One region of the Streptomyces angustmyceticus genome, then DNA from elsewhere that is predicted to be linked to it. Evidence: riboswitches for the same ligand, from Rfam matches in the RefSeq annotation. Region 1 holds a riboswitch; the other holds the start of a gene.
The links. A riboswitch is a leader RNA that binds a small molecule or an ion and turns the genes downstream of it on or off. The one in region 1 is predicted to bind cyclic di-AMP.
Positions count from the first base shown of each region.

Region 2: another riboswitch for cyclic di-AMP. It lies ahead of K7396_RS19520 (M23 family metallopeptidase); the one in region 1 lies ahead of K7396_RS09450 (M23 family metallopeptidase).

Region 1 covers NZ_CP082945.1:2,064,742-2,072,333, forward strand. The annotation lists gene K7396_RS09435 (bifunctional acetate--CoA ligase family protein/GNAT family N-acetyltransferase) at 1-1,289, opposite strand, end outside; gene K7396_RS09440 (HPr family phosphocarrier protein) at 1,498-1,779, shown strand; gene K7396_RS09445 (GntR family transcriptional regulator) at 2,055-2,768, opposite strand; gene K7396_RS09450 (M23 family metallopeptidase) at 3,031-3,810, opposite strand; cyclic di-AMP (ydaO/yuaA leader) riboswitch at 3,823-3,978, opposite strand; gene K7396_RS09455 (M16 family metallopeptidase) at 4,189-5,571, opposite strand; gene K7396_RS09460 (M16 family metallopeptidase) at 5,610-6,950, opposite strand; gene K7396_RS09465 (DNA gyrase/topoisomerase IV subunit A) at 7,248-7,592, shown strand, end outside.
Region 2 covers NZ_CP082945.1:4,346,196-4,353,787, reverse strand. The annotation lists gene lhgO (L-2-hydroxyglutarate oxidase) at 1-635, shown strand, start outside; gene trmB (tRNA (guanosine(46)-N7)-methyltransferase TrmB) at 964-1,896, shown strand; gene K7396_RS19535 (PrsW family intramembrane metalloprotease) at 1,925-3,187, shown strand; gene K7396_RS19530 (hypothetical protein) at 3,408-3,710, shown strand; gene K7396_RS19525 (aldo/keto reductase) at 3,785-4,741, opposite strand; gene K7396_RS19520 (M23 family metallopeptidase) at 4,816-5,928, opposite strand; cyclic di-AMP (ydaO/yuaA leader) riboswitch at 5,940-6,085, opposite strand; gene K7396_RS19515 (DUF2332 domain-containing protein) at 6,378-7,592, shown strand, end outside.

The DNA of each region.
Region 1 (7,592 bases):
AAATAGAGGATCACGACGTCGGTGTCCGGGTCGTCGTACCAGTACTGGAGCAGGTCGTTGCCGGAGACGTCGGCGCGGTTGCCCGCGGAGACGAAGGCGGAGATACCGGCGATCCCGCCGTCACCGGGGCCGCGCGCGTGCAGCCCGCTGAGCAGGGCGATGCCGATGGCACCGGACTGGGTGAACAGGCCGATACGGCCGGCGCCGGGCATCCGGGGGGCGAGGGAGGCGTTCAGCCGGACGTCGGGGGCGGTGTTGATCAGGCCGAAGGCGTTGGGCCCGATGAGCCGCATGCCGTAGGAGCGGGCCTGGCGGAGCAGCGCGCGCTGCCGCTCCCGGCCCTCCGGGCCCGCCTCGGCGTAGCCGGAGGACAGGATCAGCACGCCCTGGACGCCGTGTTCGCCGCAGTCGCGGACCACGTCGGGGACGCGGTCCGCGGGGACGGCGATGACGGCGAGGTCGACCGGGTCGGGGATCTCCCGCAGGGCGCGGACGGCCGGTACGTCTTCGGGCCGCAGCCGTCGCATGCCCTCGGGGAAGGCGTGGTTGACCGCGTGCACCCGGCCCGTGAAGCCGGAGTCCAGGAGGCTGCGCAGCGCGGTGCGGCCGACGCCGCCGGGGGTGCGGCCGACGCCGATGACGGCGACCGACCCCGGGGCGAGCAGCCGCTGCACGGACCGGGCCTCGGCGCGCTGCTCGCGTCCGCGCATCACGGCCATGGACTGCTCGGTCGGCTCCAGGTCGAACTCCAGGCGCACCACACCGTCTTCGAAGGTGCGCTGGTGGGTGTAGCCCGCGTCCGTGAAGACCTTGATCATCTTGGAGTTCGCGGGCAGTACCTCGGCGGCGAACCGGCGGATGCCGCGCTCACGGGCGACGGCCGCGATGTGCTCCAGGAGGGCGGAGGCGACGCCCCTGCCTTGATGGGCGTCCTGGACGAGGAAGGCGACCTCGGCCTGGTCGTCCTCGGGGCTCTTGGCGGGCAGCCCCTGGTCGTTGATCCGGTCGTAGCGGACGGTGGCGATGAACTCGCCGCCGACGGTGGCCGCGAGCCCGACCCGGTCGACGTAGTCGTGGTGGGTGAAACGGTGCACATCGCGGTCGGACAGCCGCGGATACGGCGCGAAGAAGCGGTAGTACTTCGACTCGTCCGAGACCTGCTCGTAGAAGGAGACCAGCCGCTCGGCGTCGTCGGGGGTGATGGGGCGGATCCGCGCCGTGCCGCCGTCGCGCAGCACCACGTCGGCTTCCCAGTGGGTCGGGTACGCGTGGTCCGGCGGTTGCTGCATGCGGACAGCGTACGACCGGCCACCGACAACCGGCTCGGCGCGCGTACGCTCGGGGTGCGGGGCAGGCTGGGGATGCCGTCCACCGGCCTGCCGCACCTCCCTTGGGGAGACCAATGGCCACAAAAGGCCAGGACACAGGGCTGCCCAGCACGCCCGGCAGCGTGAGAGACTGGTCTAGACAACAGTCACGACTTTGAAGGGCAACACCATGGCAGAGCGCCGCGTCAATGTCGGTTGGGCCGAGGGCCTGCACGCCCGCCCCGCGTCGATCTTCGTCCGTGCGGCCACCGCCTCCGGCGTCCCGATGACGATCGCCAAGGCTGATGGCAACCCCGTCAACGCGGCCTCCATGCTCGCGGTCCTGGGTCTGGGCGCCCAGGGCGGCGAGGAGATCGTGCTGGCCTCCGACGCCGAGGGTGCCGAGGCGGCGCTCGACCGTCTGGCCAAGCTCGTCGCCGAGGGTCTCGAGGAGCTCCCCGAGACCGTCTGAGTCCGCCAGGACTCCCGCTCCACGCGGCGGCCCCGCTGTGACGACCGGTGACCGGTCGCCACGGCGGGGCCGTTTCGCTGTACCGGAATCCCCTTCCCGGGCGGGCCGGAATCAGGGAAGCCGGAAATAGCGCGCGGAATTCCGCACCCCCCTGCCCCGCCTCTTCTGCGCATTCGGGCAGCACAAATAAAACCTGAAGGCGGACAGCGGAAACAGGAACGCCGAATCGCGCTCTCCCTGAGCCATTCTGCACTTCTTTGTATACGTGGGTCTTGTTAAGAGCGGGCGCGCGCCGTGTTGACGGGCGGTTTCGGATTCCTCACCCGGGGCGCCTTCGGCTCCCCCGTCTCCGTCTCGGCGGGGCGCCGGAGCCGGTACACCGGGAGCGAGCGCTCGACATGGGCCGCCATCAGGGCGCGAGCCCGTTCCGCGTCCCCCCGGGCCACCGCGTCCAGCACCGCACCGTGTTCGTCCCACGACTCCCCCGTACGGGCGGGCAGTTCCACGGCGTACATCCACTCGATCTTGCGCCGCAACTGGGTCAGCAACGCGGTCAGGCTGGGGCTGCCGGCCGCCTGGGCCAGCGTCTCGTGGAACCAGCCGTCCAGTTGGCGCAGATCCGCGGGGCTGCCGTGCCGGGCCCGCTCGCGGCCGAGCCGCACCAGGCCACGGAGCACCTTGAGGTGCGCGGGGCTGCGGCGGGCGGCCGCGCGCGCCGCGCCCAGCGGCTCCAACAGGGCCCGGACGTCGAGGAGGTCGGCGGCCTCCTGCTCGGTGGGCTCGGCGACGCAGGCGCCCGCGTGATGGCGGGTGGTGACGAACCCTTCGGACTGCAGGGTGCGCAGTGCTTCACGGACCGGCACCCGGGAGACGCCGTAGCGGGCCGCCAGGATCTCTTCGATCAGCCGGCTCCCCGGCGCCAGCGCGCCGGAGACGATGTCGTCGCGAATCGCCGTGCACACCGCATGCGCGGAAATATGGCCTCGCATCTTCCGTGCCTCCGCCGTAATCCCCTCGAAACGCCGCCGGTCGGCGACTTTTCCGTGACTCTATTCGACCGGAACGGCTTTTCCGACGGACTCCGATTATTCATGGATATTTTTTGGCCAGAAGGCGCGGGCCGTGCGGCGTATCGGGGGCGCACCCGCCGCGTGCCGGGCACGCCGAAGCCCCGGCCGGGGAGCCGGGGCTTCGGGCGGACGCTCGTGCGGCTCGGGCCCCTCGGGGCGCGGTGCCCGACGGGGCTCCGGGTCAGACGTTGACGCCGTGCGAGCGCAGGTAGGCGACGGGGTCGATGTCCGAGCCGTAGTCGGCACCGGTGCGGGCCTCGAAGTGCAGGTGGGGGCCGGTGGCGTTGCCGGTGGCGCCGGAGAGGCCGATCTGCTGGCCCGGGGTCACGTGCTGGCCGACGGAGACGCCGAGCGACGACAGGTGACCGTACTGGGTGTACGTCCCGTCGTTCATCTTGATCACGATGTTGTTTCCGTAGGAGCCGCCCCAGCCGGCCTCGACGACGGTGCCCGTGCCGACGGCGTGGACGGAGGTGCCGGAGGCGGCGTGGAAGTCGATGCCGGTGTGGCTGCCCGAGGACCACAGGCCGCTGGAGGCCTTGTACGAGGTGGACACGTAGGAGTCGGCCACGGGGGCGACAAAGGTGTTGAGGCGCTTGCGCTCCGCCTCCCGGGCGGCGCGCTCCTTGGCCTTGCGGGCGGCCTCGACGCGTCGCTTGGCCTCCTCGGCCTGCTTCTTGGCCACGGCCTCGGCCTTCGCCTTCGCCGCTGCGGCCTCCGCCTCGGCCTGCTGCGCGTCGGCCTGGGCCGCGACGTGGTTGGCGAGCTCGTCACCGAGCACGACGGCCTGCTGCAGACCGGTGTCGTGGGTGCGCGCCTGGTCCGTGGCCGCCAGCGCCGGCGAGGCCACGGAGGCGACGACGCCGCCGGCCGCGAGGGTGGCTATGCCGGCGATGTTGCGGGTCGACCGAGCGGGGCGGCTCGCACGACGGTGCTTCCCGGTGGCACGGATGAACGCCATGTACGGGCTTGTCCTTTCCCTCCTTCTCGCCTACCGGGTTAGCTGACGGGTTCGGAGCAGGAAGGTCTCCTACGGGCTCCTCCGGAGGGGAGTCCGATTCACCCCAAGGGACTCTGGGTCCCCGGCTCCCCTGGCTCGCACCGTACGGGGACTCGGCGATGACTGTCCGGTGCCACGGTTGTGGCGGACTTGTGACGAACAGCCGGACCGACGCTAAACGTGGCAACTTTCAATCGGCAAACAGATCCGCTTTTTTGTGCGGGATCCCACAAGAACCGAGGTGTGGGCAGCGATATACCGGACATACGGCAACTCCCGTGGCGGACCATCGCCACGGGAGTTGCTTTGTCGATATGTGACCTGCCGTCACACGGTGGCCTAGCCGCCGACGACCGTCACCTCGCCGATGCCCAGCGCCTTGATGGGCTCGGCGATCTGCGCCGCATCGCCCACCAGGACCGTCACCAGCCGGTCCACGGGGAAGGCGTTGACCGCCGCCGCGGTCGCCTCGACCGTGCCGGTCTCCGCGAGCCGCACGTACAACTGCGCCTGGAAGTCGTCCGGCAGGTGCTGCTCCACCTGGTCGGCGAGCGTGCCCGCGACGGCCGCCGCGGTCTCGTACTTCAGTGGCGCGACCCCGACGAGGTTCTGCACGGCGACATCCCGCTCGTCGTCCGTCAGCCCCTCTGCCGCAAGGGTGCGCAGCACGTTCCACAGGTCGTCGAGCGCCGGGACGGTGGAGGCGGTGTCCACCGAGCCGCTGATGGCGAGCAGTGAGGCGCCCGTGGCGCCCTCGGGGGACGTGGGAGCGGTGGAGCGCAGTACCTGGCCGAAGGCGCGCACCCCGTAGGTGTAGCCCTTCTCCTCCCGCAGCACGCGGTCCAGACGGGAGGTGAGGGTACCGCCCAGGCAGTAGGTGCCGAGGACCTGCGCCGGCCACACCCGGTCGTGCCGGTCGGCACCGATGCGGCCGATGAGCAGCTGCGTCTGGACGGCGCCGGGCCGGTCCACGATCACCACGCGGCCGGTGTCGTCGGCGACGATCGGCGAGGCCTTCAGCGGCTCGGCCGTCGAGCCGCTCCACGCGCCGAGCGTCTCGGCGAGCGCGGCCTCCAGGTCGACGCCGGTGAAGTCACCGACGATGACGGCGGTGGCCGTCGCGGGCCGCACATGGGCGTCGTAGAAGGCGCGGACGGCCGCGGCGTCGATGCGTCCGACGGTCTCCTCGGTGCCCTGGCGCGGCCGCGACATACGGGACGTGGCCGGGAACAGCTCCTTGGACAGCGCCATCGCCGCACGCCGGGCCGGGTTGGCGAGCTCGTGCGGGATCTCGTCGAGACGGTTGCGCACCAGCCGCTCGACCTCGCTCTCCGGGAAGGCGGGGGCGCGCAGCGCGTCGGCGAGCAGGCCGAGCGCGCGCGGCAGCCGGGACGCCGGCACCTCCAGGGAGACCCGTACGCCGGGGTGGTCGGCGTGCGCGTCCAGAGTGGCGCCGCAGCGCTCCAGCTCGGCGGCGAACTCCTCGGCGTCGTGCTGGTCGGTGCCCTCGGACAGGGCGCGCGCCATGATCGTGGCGACGCCGTCCAGGCCCTCGGGTTCGGCGTCCAGCGGCGCGACGAGGTTGATCTCGACGGCGACGACCTGCTGGCCGGGGCGGTGGCTGGTCAGGAGGGTCAGCCCGTTGGGCAGGTGGCTGCGGTCGGGGGCAGGGAAGGCCCACGGCCTGGGCGCGCCGCCACGGGGCTGCGGGTGAAAGTCCATGCTGCTCACGGGGGAATCGGCGTGGGTGGTGGCGTCGCTCACTGGTCCGCCTCCCCTTCCTCGGTGTCGGCGGCGTCGGTCGGCTCGGTGGGCTCGTAGACCAGCACCGCGCGGTTGTCGGGGCGCAGCCGGGCCTTGGCGACCGCCTGCACCTCCTCGGGGGTGATGTCCAGAACGCGCTGCACGGCGGACAGCGCCAGCTGCGGGTCGCCGAACAGGACGGCGAAACGGCACAGTTCGTCGGCGCGGCCGCTGACCGTGGCCAGCCGGTCCAGCCATTCGCGCTCCAGCTGGGCCTGGGCCCGCTCCATCTCCTCCGGGGTCGGGCCCTCGGCGGCGAAGCGCGCCAGTTCCTCGTCGACCGCGCGCTCGATGCCGGGGACCTCCACCCCGCCGGACGTCTTCACGTCCAGCCAGCCCAGCGAGGGCGCACCGGCCAGCCGCAGCAGACCGAAGCCGGCCGCCACGGCGCTGCGGTCGCGGCGCACCAGCCGGTTGTACAGGCGGGAGGACTCGCCGCCTCCCAGGACGGTCAGCGCGAGGTCGGCGGCGTCCGCCTCCCGGGTGCCGTCGTGCGGCAGGCGGTAGGCCGCCATCAGGGCGCGTGCGGGCACGTCCTCCTCGACGACCTCCCGCAGCTCGCCGCCGATGACCTCGGGCAGCGTGCCGTCCCGCGGGGGCTGCTTGCCGTCGTGCCCGGGGATCGAGCCGAAGTACTTCTCCACCCAGGCCAGCGTCTGCTCGGGATCGATGTCGCCGACGATCGACAGGACGGCGTTGTTGGGCGCGTAGTAGGTCCGGAAGAACGCCCGTGCGTCCTCCAGGGAGGCCGCGTCCAGGTCGGCCATCGACCCGATGGGCGTGTGGTGGTACGGGTGCCCCTCGGGGTACGCCATGGCCGTCAGCTTCTCGAAGGCCGTGCCGTAGGGGACGTTGTCGTAGCGCTGGCGGCGCTCGTTCTTGACGACGTCGCGCTGGTTCTCCATGGACTCGTCGTCGAGCGCGGTCAGCAGCGAGCCCATCCGGTCCGCCTCCAGCCAGAGCGCGAGCTCCAGCTCATGGGCGGGCATGGTCTCGAAGTAGTTGGTGCGCTCGAAGCTCGTGGTGCCGTTGAGCGAACCGCCGGCGCCCTGCACCAGCTCGAAGTGGCCGTTGCCCTTCACCTGCGCGGACCCCTGGAACATCAGGTGCTCGAAGAGGTGAGCCAGGCCCGTGCGGCCCTTGACCTCGTGGCGGGAGCCGACGTCGTACCACAGGCAGACCGCTGCGACCGGGGTCAGGTGGTCTTCGGAGAGCACCACGCGCAGGCCGTTGGCCAGCCGGTGCTCGGTCGCAGTCAGGCCGCCGGAGCCGGCTTGTTCTGTGGCCGTGTGACCCATGGGCATGTAGTCCCTTCGATCCGCTTGTGAGGAAGTTCTGTCACTGTATGCAAGCGCGTCGGCATCTGGCGAAGTTCCCGTGCGACCGGTACCGGGCGTGCGCCGCGCCGGACCCTCGCGGGAGCCGAAGGGGGAGTCGCGGTCGGCGTTGTCAGTGGGGCGGTCCACAATGGTCCGCGTCAGACTCAGACATACTCGCGGGTCGATCCCCAGCTGGTTGACCCGACTGGTTGACCGTTGTCCCGATGCCGCCTTCCGGCAGGGGCACCAGACGCAGCAGAAGGAGCCGCAGCCGCGATGGCCCGCCGCAGCACGAAGACCCCGCCGCCGGACGACTTCGAGGAGAGGATCCTCGACATCGACGTCGTCGACGAGATGCAGGGTTCCTTCCTCGAGTACGCGTATTCGGTCATCTACTCGCGCGCCCTGCCGGACGCCCGCGACGGCCTCAAGCCCGTGCACCGCCGCATCCTTTACCAGATGAACGAGATGGGGCTGCGGCCCGACCGCGGCTACGTCAAGTGCGCCCGCGTCGTCGGCGAGGTGATGGGTAAGCTCCACCCGCACGGCGACGCGTCGATCTACGACGCCCTGGTGCGCATGGCGCAGCCGTTCTCGATGCGGGTGCCGCTCGTCGACGGC
Region 2 (7,592 bases), 2.3 Mb from region 1:
CGGTCCACCGCGCCCGCGCCCTGGTCAACTGCGCCGGCCTGCACTGCGACCGGATCGCCCGGCTGGCCGGCGACGCCCCGGGCATGCGGATCGTCCCGTTCCGCGGCGAGTACTTCACCCTCGCCCCGGAGCGCGCCGCACTCGTCCGCGGCCTGGTCTACCCCGTCCCCGACCCGGCCTTCCCCTTCCTCGGCGTACATCTGACCCGCGGCATCGACGGCGCCGTGCACATCGGCCCGAACGCCGTCCCCGCCCTGGCCCGCGAGGGCTACGACTGGCGCACGATCCGCCCCGCCGAGCTGGCCGGCACCCTCGCCTACCCCGGCTCCTGGCGGATAGCCCGCCGCCACTGGCGCTACGGCGCCGGCGAACTCCACCGCTCCCTGTCCCGGCACGCCTTCGCCGACGCGGTCCGCCGCCTGCTCCCGGCCGCCCGCGAGGAGGACCTGCTCCCGTCCCCGGCCGGCGTCCGCGCCCAGGCCGTCCTCCCCGACGGCACCCTCGTCGACGACTTCCTCTTCGCCCAGTCCCCCGGCATGATCCACGTCCTCAACGCCCCGTCCCCGGCCGCGACGGCTTCCCTGCCCATCGGGCGGGAGGTGGCACGACGCGTGCTGGGGCTGGTGGGGGACTGAGGGAGGGGAACCTAACCGGCGGGCTGGGTAGGGGGAGCCCGCCTGGTCGGTTGCTCGGGCGGGGTACAGCCGCTGGGGCCGGGAGGCCGACCGCGGGCCCGTCCCGCCCCGGCGCTGCCTGCCCGACCGGCTGGGCACGGAGAACCCGCCCGGTCCGCCGGGTGCAGCCACGGAAACCGGGAGGCCGCCCGCCGCTCCGTCCCGGCTCTTCCCGCGCCGGAGCCCGACCCCGGCTCCGTGCCCGCCCCCGGGGCGCTAACCGCTGCCCCCGGCGCTCAGCCGCCGCCCCGGCCCCTCCGCCGCCCGCCATCCGTAGAATCAACTCACTGTGTCCGAGAATCCCGCCACCCCCGCCACCGACGCCACCGACGCCACCGACGCGAACGCACCGGAAGCCGGCGCTCCGGAAGCCGGTACCCAGGGCTCACCTGCCCGGGAAGCCGCCTCCCAGGGAGCCGCGTCCCGCGCAGCCGACGAGCCGGCACCCCGCACCCTCGGGGCCACGGCCGTCTCGGCGGCCACCCCCCGCCGCGGCGAGCCCATGTTCCCCGACGGGACCGGCCCCGCCGCCGACCCCGCGGGCTCGCATCACGAGCGTCGGATCCGGTCGTTCCAGCCGCGCCGCAGCCGGGTCTCGCCCAGCCAGGCGGACGCCCTGCGCCGCCTGTGGCCCACCTGGGGGCTGGACATCGACGGGCTCTCCCGGATCGACCTCGACGCGTTCTTCGACGGGCTGCCGGTCGTGCTGGAGATCGGCTTCGGCATGGGCGAGGCGACGGCGCAGATGGCCGCCGCCGACCCGGGCACCGGCATCCTCGGCTGCGACGTCCACACCCCCGGGCAGGGCAACCTGCTCGGTCTCGCGGAGCGGAACGGCCTGTCCAACATCCGGGTGGCCAACGGCGACGCGATCATCCTGCTGCGCGAGATGCTGGCCCCCGCCTCCCTCGCCGGCCTGCGCGTCTACTTCCCCGACCCCTGGCCGAAGAAGCGCCACCACAAGCGCCGCCTCATCCAGCCGGAGTTCCTCGCGCTGGCGACCACCCGGCTCGCACCCGGGGCCCTCGTCCACTGCGCGACCGACTGGGAGCCGTACGCCGAGCAGATGCTCGAGGTCCTCTCCGCCGAGCCGACGCTGGAGAACCTCCACTCCGGCTATGCGCCGCGTCCGGACTTCCGCCCGCTCACCAAGTTCGAGGGACAGGGCCTGGACAAGGGGCATGTCGTGCACGACCTCCTCTTCCGCCGCCGCGACGCGTAGGGCGACCGCCGCTCGTTAGGGTCGACGGGTGTACCCGCCCCAGCCGCCGCGCCCGCCGTCCGCGCCCGTCCCGCCCCCGTACACATCCCACCCGCATGCGGAGGCGGCCGCACGCCGCCACCGCTGGGCGCCCTGGCACAGCACCACCCTCCGCGCCGTCGCCCTGGTCTCGATGTTCGCGCTCTCCGGCGTGATCATCGTCGGCATGGTCCGCCAGGAGACCGGCACCGAAGGCTTCCTGGTGGGCCTGGGCCTGGCCGTCTTCCCCGTACCGCTCCTGGTCGCGGCGTTCTGCTGGCTCGACCGCATCGCGCCCGAGCCCTGGCGCAACCTCGCGTTCGCCTTCGCCTGGGGCACCTGTGCCGCCACCTTGGTGGCGCTCCTCGCCAACGGCTTCGCGACCGACTGGCTGGCCGCCAACATCGCCTCGACGTCCGCCTCCGAGGCCGAGGCCTGGGGCGCCACGGTCATCGCCCCGGTCGTCGAGGAGGTGGTCAAGTCCGCCGCCGTCCTCCTCCTCTACCGCTTCCGCCGCAGCGACTTCGACGGCATCACGGACGGCATCGTCATCGCCGGGATCACCGCCACCGGCTTCGCCTTCACCGAGAACATCCTCTACCTGGGCAACGCCTTCGGCGAGGACCAGTCGATGGGCCACTCCGGCCTGGACTCCCTCACCGCCGGCACCTTCTTCCTCCGCATCATCGTCTCCCCCTTCGCCCACCCGCTCTTCACGATCCTCACGGGCCTCGCCTTCGGCATCGCCGCCACCCGCTACCCGCGCCGCCGCGGCGCCCGCATCGCGCTCGCCCTCCTCGGCCTGCTCACCTCGGTCCTCCTGCACGCCATCTGGAACGGTGCCTCCGCCCTCGGCGACCTCGGCTTCCTCACCGTCTACGGCCTCTTCATGGTCCCCGTCCTCCTCGCCCTCACCTGGCTGGCCATCTGGGCCCGCAACCAGGAACTGCTCTCCCTGCGCGGCTACCTCGCCCCCTACATCACCGCCGGCTGGCTCGCCCCCACCGAACCCGCCGCCCTCTCCTCCCTCAAAACCCGCGCCCTGGCCCGCGACCTGGCCCACGACACCCAGGGCCCCGCCGCCGCCCGCGCCGTCACCGAATACACCACCATCGCCACCACCCTCTCCTTCCACCGCCGCCGAGCCCACCTCCTGGGCCCCTCCCCCGACTTCTTCACCCGCGAACAGCACTTGCTGGAGCATCTGCGGTACTACCAGGGGTGCGGACGGACGGCGTTGCTGGACGCGTGGATCGCCCAGGGTCGGCCATGAGACCCGCCGACGACGCCGGGCACGGACCCTGCCTGCTCGAGGCGCTACCGGCCTGACGGGGGGCGCACTCGTGGGCTCAACTCGTCGCTGCGCTCCGCGAGTCCACCGCACCGTCGGCACCCGCGTCCGGCGTGCCGACGGTGCGGCGTAGGGTCGGAAAGAAGAGATGTGTCCTGTTCGTTCTCGGAAGGGCGCAGAAGTGCGGAGAAGGGTGAGTGTGATGGCGGGGATTCCCACGGCGGCGGTGGCCGCCACCGGCCTCCTAGGCGGCTACGCCACCGCCCGCTGGACCAAGAAGCGGCCGGTCGGTGGGGTGGTGCTGGCTGTGGCCGGGGTGGTGGCGGCCAGGGAGTGGCGGCGGAAGGCGGGGAACGCGACGGCGGGGGCGCTGGGTGGGGCGTATGTGGTGGCGTTTGCCGGGTCGCATCCGTTGGCCGGGAAGATCGGGGCGTGGCCCTCGGTGTGCGCGGTGGCGGGTGGGATGGCGCTCGCCTCGTGGGTGGCGGTGGATCGCCGGAAGTAGGGCGGGGGCGGAGAGCAGATACGAAGAGGGGAGGGGCGGGCCGGCGAGGCCACGCCCCTCACCTGTCTCGTGGTTCAGGCCGACGCCTCCGTGAGGATGGTCAGTTCGGCGTCGCTGAGGGTCAGGTCGGTCATGGCGAGGAGGGCCGGGAGCTGGGCCACGGTGCGGGCGCTGGCGATGGGGGCCGCGACGGTGGGCTGGGCGGCGAGCCAGGCGAGGGCGACGGTGGCGGGTTCGACCTGGTGGGTGGTGGCGACGGTGTCGAGGGCCTGCAGGACGCGGAGGCCGCGGTCGGTGGCCAGGTGCTTGGCGGCCGCGCCGGAGCGGGCGCTGTCGGTGGGCGTGTCCGGGCGGTACTTGCCGGTCAGGAAGCCGGAGGCGAGGGCGTAGTACGGGACGGCGGCGACGCCGTGGCGGGCGGCGACGTCGGCGAGTTCGCCCTCGTAGGTGTCGCGGGAGACCAGGTTGTAGTGCGGCTGGAGGGCGACATAGCGGGCCAGGCCCTCGCGGGCGGAGAAGTCCAGTGACTCCTCCAGGCGCTTCGCCGAGATGTTGGACGCCGCGATCTCGCGGACCTTGCCGGCCCGGACGAGGTCGTCGAGGGCGGTGAGGAACTCCCCGACCTCGACCGACTCGTCGTCGTAGTGGGTGTAGTAGAGGTCGATGTAGTCGGTGCGCAGACGGGCGAGGGAGAGGTCGACCGCGGACTTGATGGTGGCGGCGGACAGGCCCTTGAGGTCCGGGTGGGCGCCGACCTTCGTGGCGATGACGACCTCGGAGCGATTGCCGCGGGCGGCCATCCAGTTGCCGAGGACCGTCTCGGACTCGCCGCCCTTGTTGCCGGGGACCCAGGCCGAGTAGACGTCGGCGGTGTCGACGAAGTTGCCGCCGCCGGCCGTGTAGGCGTCGAGCACGGCGAAGGACTCGGCTTCGTCGGCCGTCCAGCCGAAGACGTTGCCGCCGAGGGACAGCGGGGAGACGGAGAGCGAGCCGAGGGCCCGGCGGCTGTGCGGAGTGTGTGTCGCGGTCATGCGTGGCGGCAGCGCCGGGGGCAGCGGATTTATTCCCTCCGCTCTCGCCCCCGGCGTCAACTCCCGTCAGGCGTTCACACGTTGATGCCGTGGTCGCGCAGCCAGGGCATGGGGTCGATCGGGTCGCCGGCGCCGGGGCGCACCTCCAGGTGGAGGTGCGGCCCGGTGACGTTGCCGGTGGCGCCGACGCGGCCGATGACATCGCCCGTGCCGACCTTGCCGGACGTCTTCACCATCGAGGACAGGTGGCAGAACCAGAGCTCGGTGCCGTCGTCGAGCGTGAGCACGATGCGGTAGCCGTACGAGCCGGCCCAGCCGGCCTGGGTGATGGTGCCGGAGTGCACGGCCTTGACGGGAGTGCCGGTCGGTGCGGCGAAGTCCTGTCCGGTGTGGTCCGCGGCCCAGCGGTCGCCGGCCTGGCCGAAGCTCGCGGTGAGGGTGAACGACGAGACGGGGGCCATGAAGTTCTTCGCCAGCTCGGCGAGGCGGGCGGCCTCCGCCTTCTTCCGGGCGGCTTCCTCGGCCTCGCGCTTGGCCTCCATCTCGGCCGCCTTCTTGGCTGCGGCGGCCTTCTCGGCCGACTTCTGGTGGGCGGCGGCGTCCTTCTCGGCGGCCTTGAGGGCGGCGTGTTCGGCGGACTCGCGGGCCTCCTGGTCGGCGGCGTCCTTCTGCGCGTCGGCCTGCTGGAGGATGCGGCTGCGCAGCGCCTCGCCGGCGTCCGCGCCGGAGCCCGTGCGGGCGGCCCGGGTGAGAGGCCCGGCGGCCGACGCGTCCGTGCCGGCGTCCCCGGCCGCCGCGGAGTCGGAGTCCGTGTCCGATATGAGGTCGCCGACGCCGGGGAGGGACGCGGCGTCCGGCAGTGTGCCGGCGAGGTCGTCGGCCATCCCGCCGACGTCGGGCATCGAGATCGGCACCGGCGGACGGCCCTCGGCCGACGCCATGCCGCCGGCCCCGACCGCGGCGATGACGCCGACGCCCAGGACCGTGCCGCCGCGGCTGAGTCCGCCGCCGCGCTGCTTGGCCACCCGGTGCTTGCCGCGGACCGGACGGACGGAATCCTCGGTGGGATTCCACTCCTCCCACGGCCCGTCGTTGCCGCCCTCCGCCCCGCCGGGGCCGGGGAAGGCACCCCGGTCGTCGAGCTCGTAGGCGGACGGACCCTCGGGGGCAGGACTGTTGGACGCCACGGAGGCGCTCTCCTTTCCTTCCTTCTCGCCTACCGGGTTAGCTGACGGGTTCGGAGCAGGAAGGTCTCCTACGGGCGCCCGCTGGCGGAGAGCGTCCGATTCACCCCAAGGAAGTGGTTCCCCGGTTCCCTGGTGCAGTTCGAGGTGCTGGAGGTGCGTGAAAAGCGCATGCGGGATTCGGCGTCGGCGCACGGTGCCGCCTCTGGCGACGGCTGGGACGACCGCGCTGCGTTATCGGACAGTAATAGAGATCGCAGCCGAATTCCAAGCCTTCCCACGATTCCTTAGCGGCCGCGCACGAGCCGTGGCATGGACTTTTTCGGCCGGGACGGCGGCAAACCGGGCGAGTCGACCGCGCGACGCTAAACGATCTCGCGTTGATTGTGCGTCAGTTGTTATGCGGAGGGGTGCCCCTCGGTTACGGAACGTGAGAGCAGTAACGTCGGATCATGGTCGTCAACGTCGGGAACACCGGGAACGTCGCGAGGGCTGCCGCCGGCACCTGGGGAGTGGCGGAGCGGTACCGGGAGTTCTCCTGGCGTCGGGCGCGCGGGCGGTCCGCGGCGCACGAGGAGCTGAGCGCCCGGATCGGCCAGGACCCCGAGCTCTGCGATCTGCTGTCGGGGTCGCTGCCGGCCGGTGCCGGCCAGCAGCCCGACCTCCTGCTCGCCGCCGTCCGCTACCTCGACGGCCCGCACGCCGAGCTGGGGCCGCGCGGCGACGTGGCGTACGGCCGCTGGCGCGAGTGGACGGTCCGGCACTGGGACGAGGTGCGCGCCGTGATCATGCAGCGCACCGCCCGGTCCGACGAGCCGGCCCGCTGCGCGACCCTGCTGCCGCTGCTCGCCCGCCTGCCGCAGCCGCTGGCCCTGCTGGAGGTCGGCGCGTCGGCGGGGCTGTGCCTGTATCCCGAGCGCTACCGCTACCGCTACGACGGCGACGTGGACGGCGGGAACCGGGGCGGCCCCCGGGAGGACGCTCCCCGAGGCGGCGCCCTCCTGGCCGAGGTGGGGCCGCCGGAGAGCCCGCTGGTGCTGGAGTGCCGTACGGGAGGGGCGGCCGACGCGCTGCCCGTGCCCGGCCGGCTGCCCCGGATCGCCTGGCGGGCCGGTATCGACCTCGACCCGCTCGACCCGGTCGCCGACGCCGACGATCTGCGCTGGCTGCAGGCGCTCGTCTGGCCGGGCGACGGGGCGCGGGCCGCCCGGCTGGCCGCGGCCGTCGAGGCGGTACGGCCGGTGCCGCGGCCGCGGATGGTGCGCGGCGACCTGCTCCACGAACTGCCGTCACTCGCCGCCGAGGCGCCGCCCGGGGCGACCCTGGTCGTCTTCCACAGCGAGGTGCTGTCCGGCCTGTCGCCCGCCCGCCGCGAGGAGTTCGCGCATCTCGTCCGGTCGCTGCTGCGCGGCCGGCCCGGCGGCGGCCACTGGATCTCCCAGGAGCACCACACCCTCACGCCCTGGCTCACCGCCCCGGCCCCTCGCGCACCGCACCCCCGGGACACCCCGCTGCTGACCCTCGCCCTCGACGAGCGCCCGGTCGCCCTCACCGGCCCGCACGGCGAACTCCTGCACCGGCTGCCGGCGTCGGCACCGGAGCCGGGGACGGAGCCGGGGACGGGGACGGAGCCGGGGACGGGGACGGGGACGGGGACGGGGACGGAG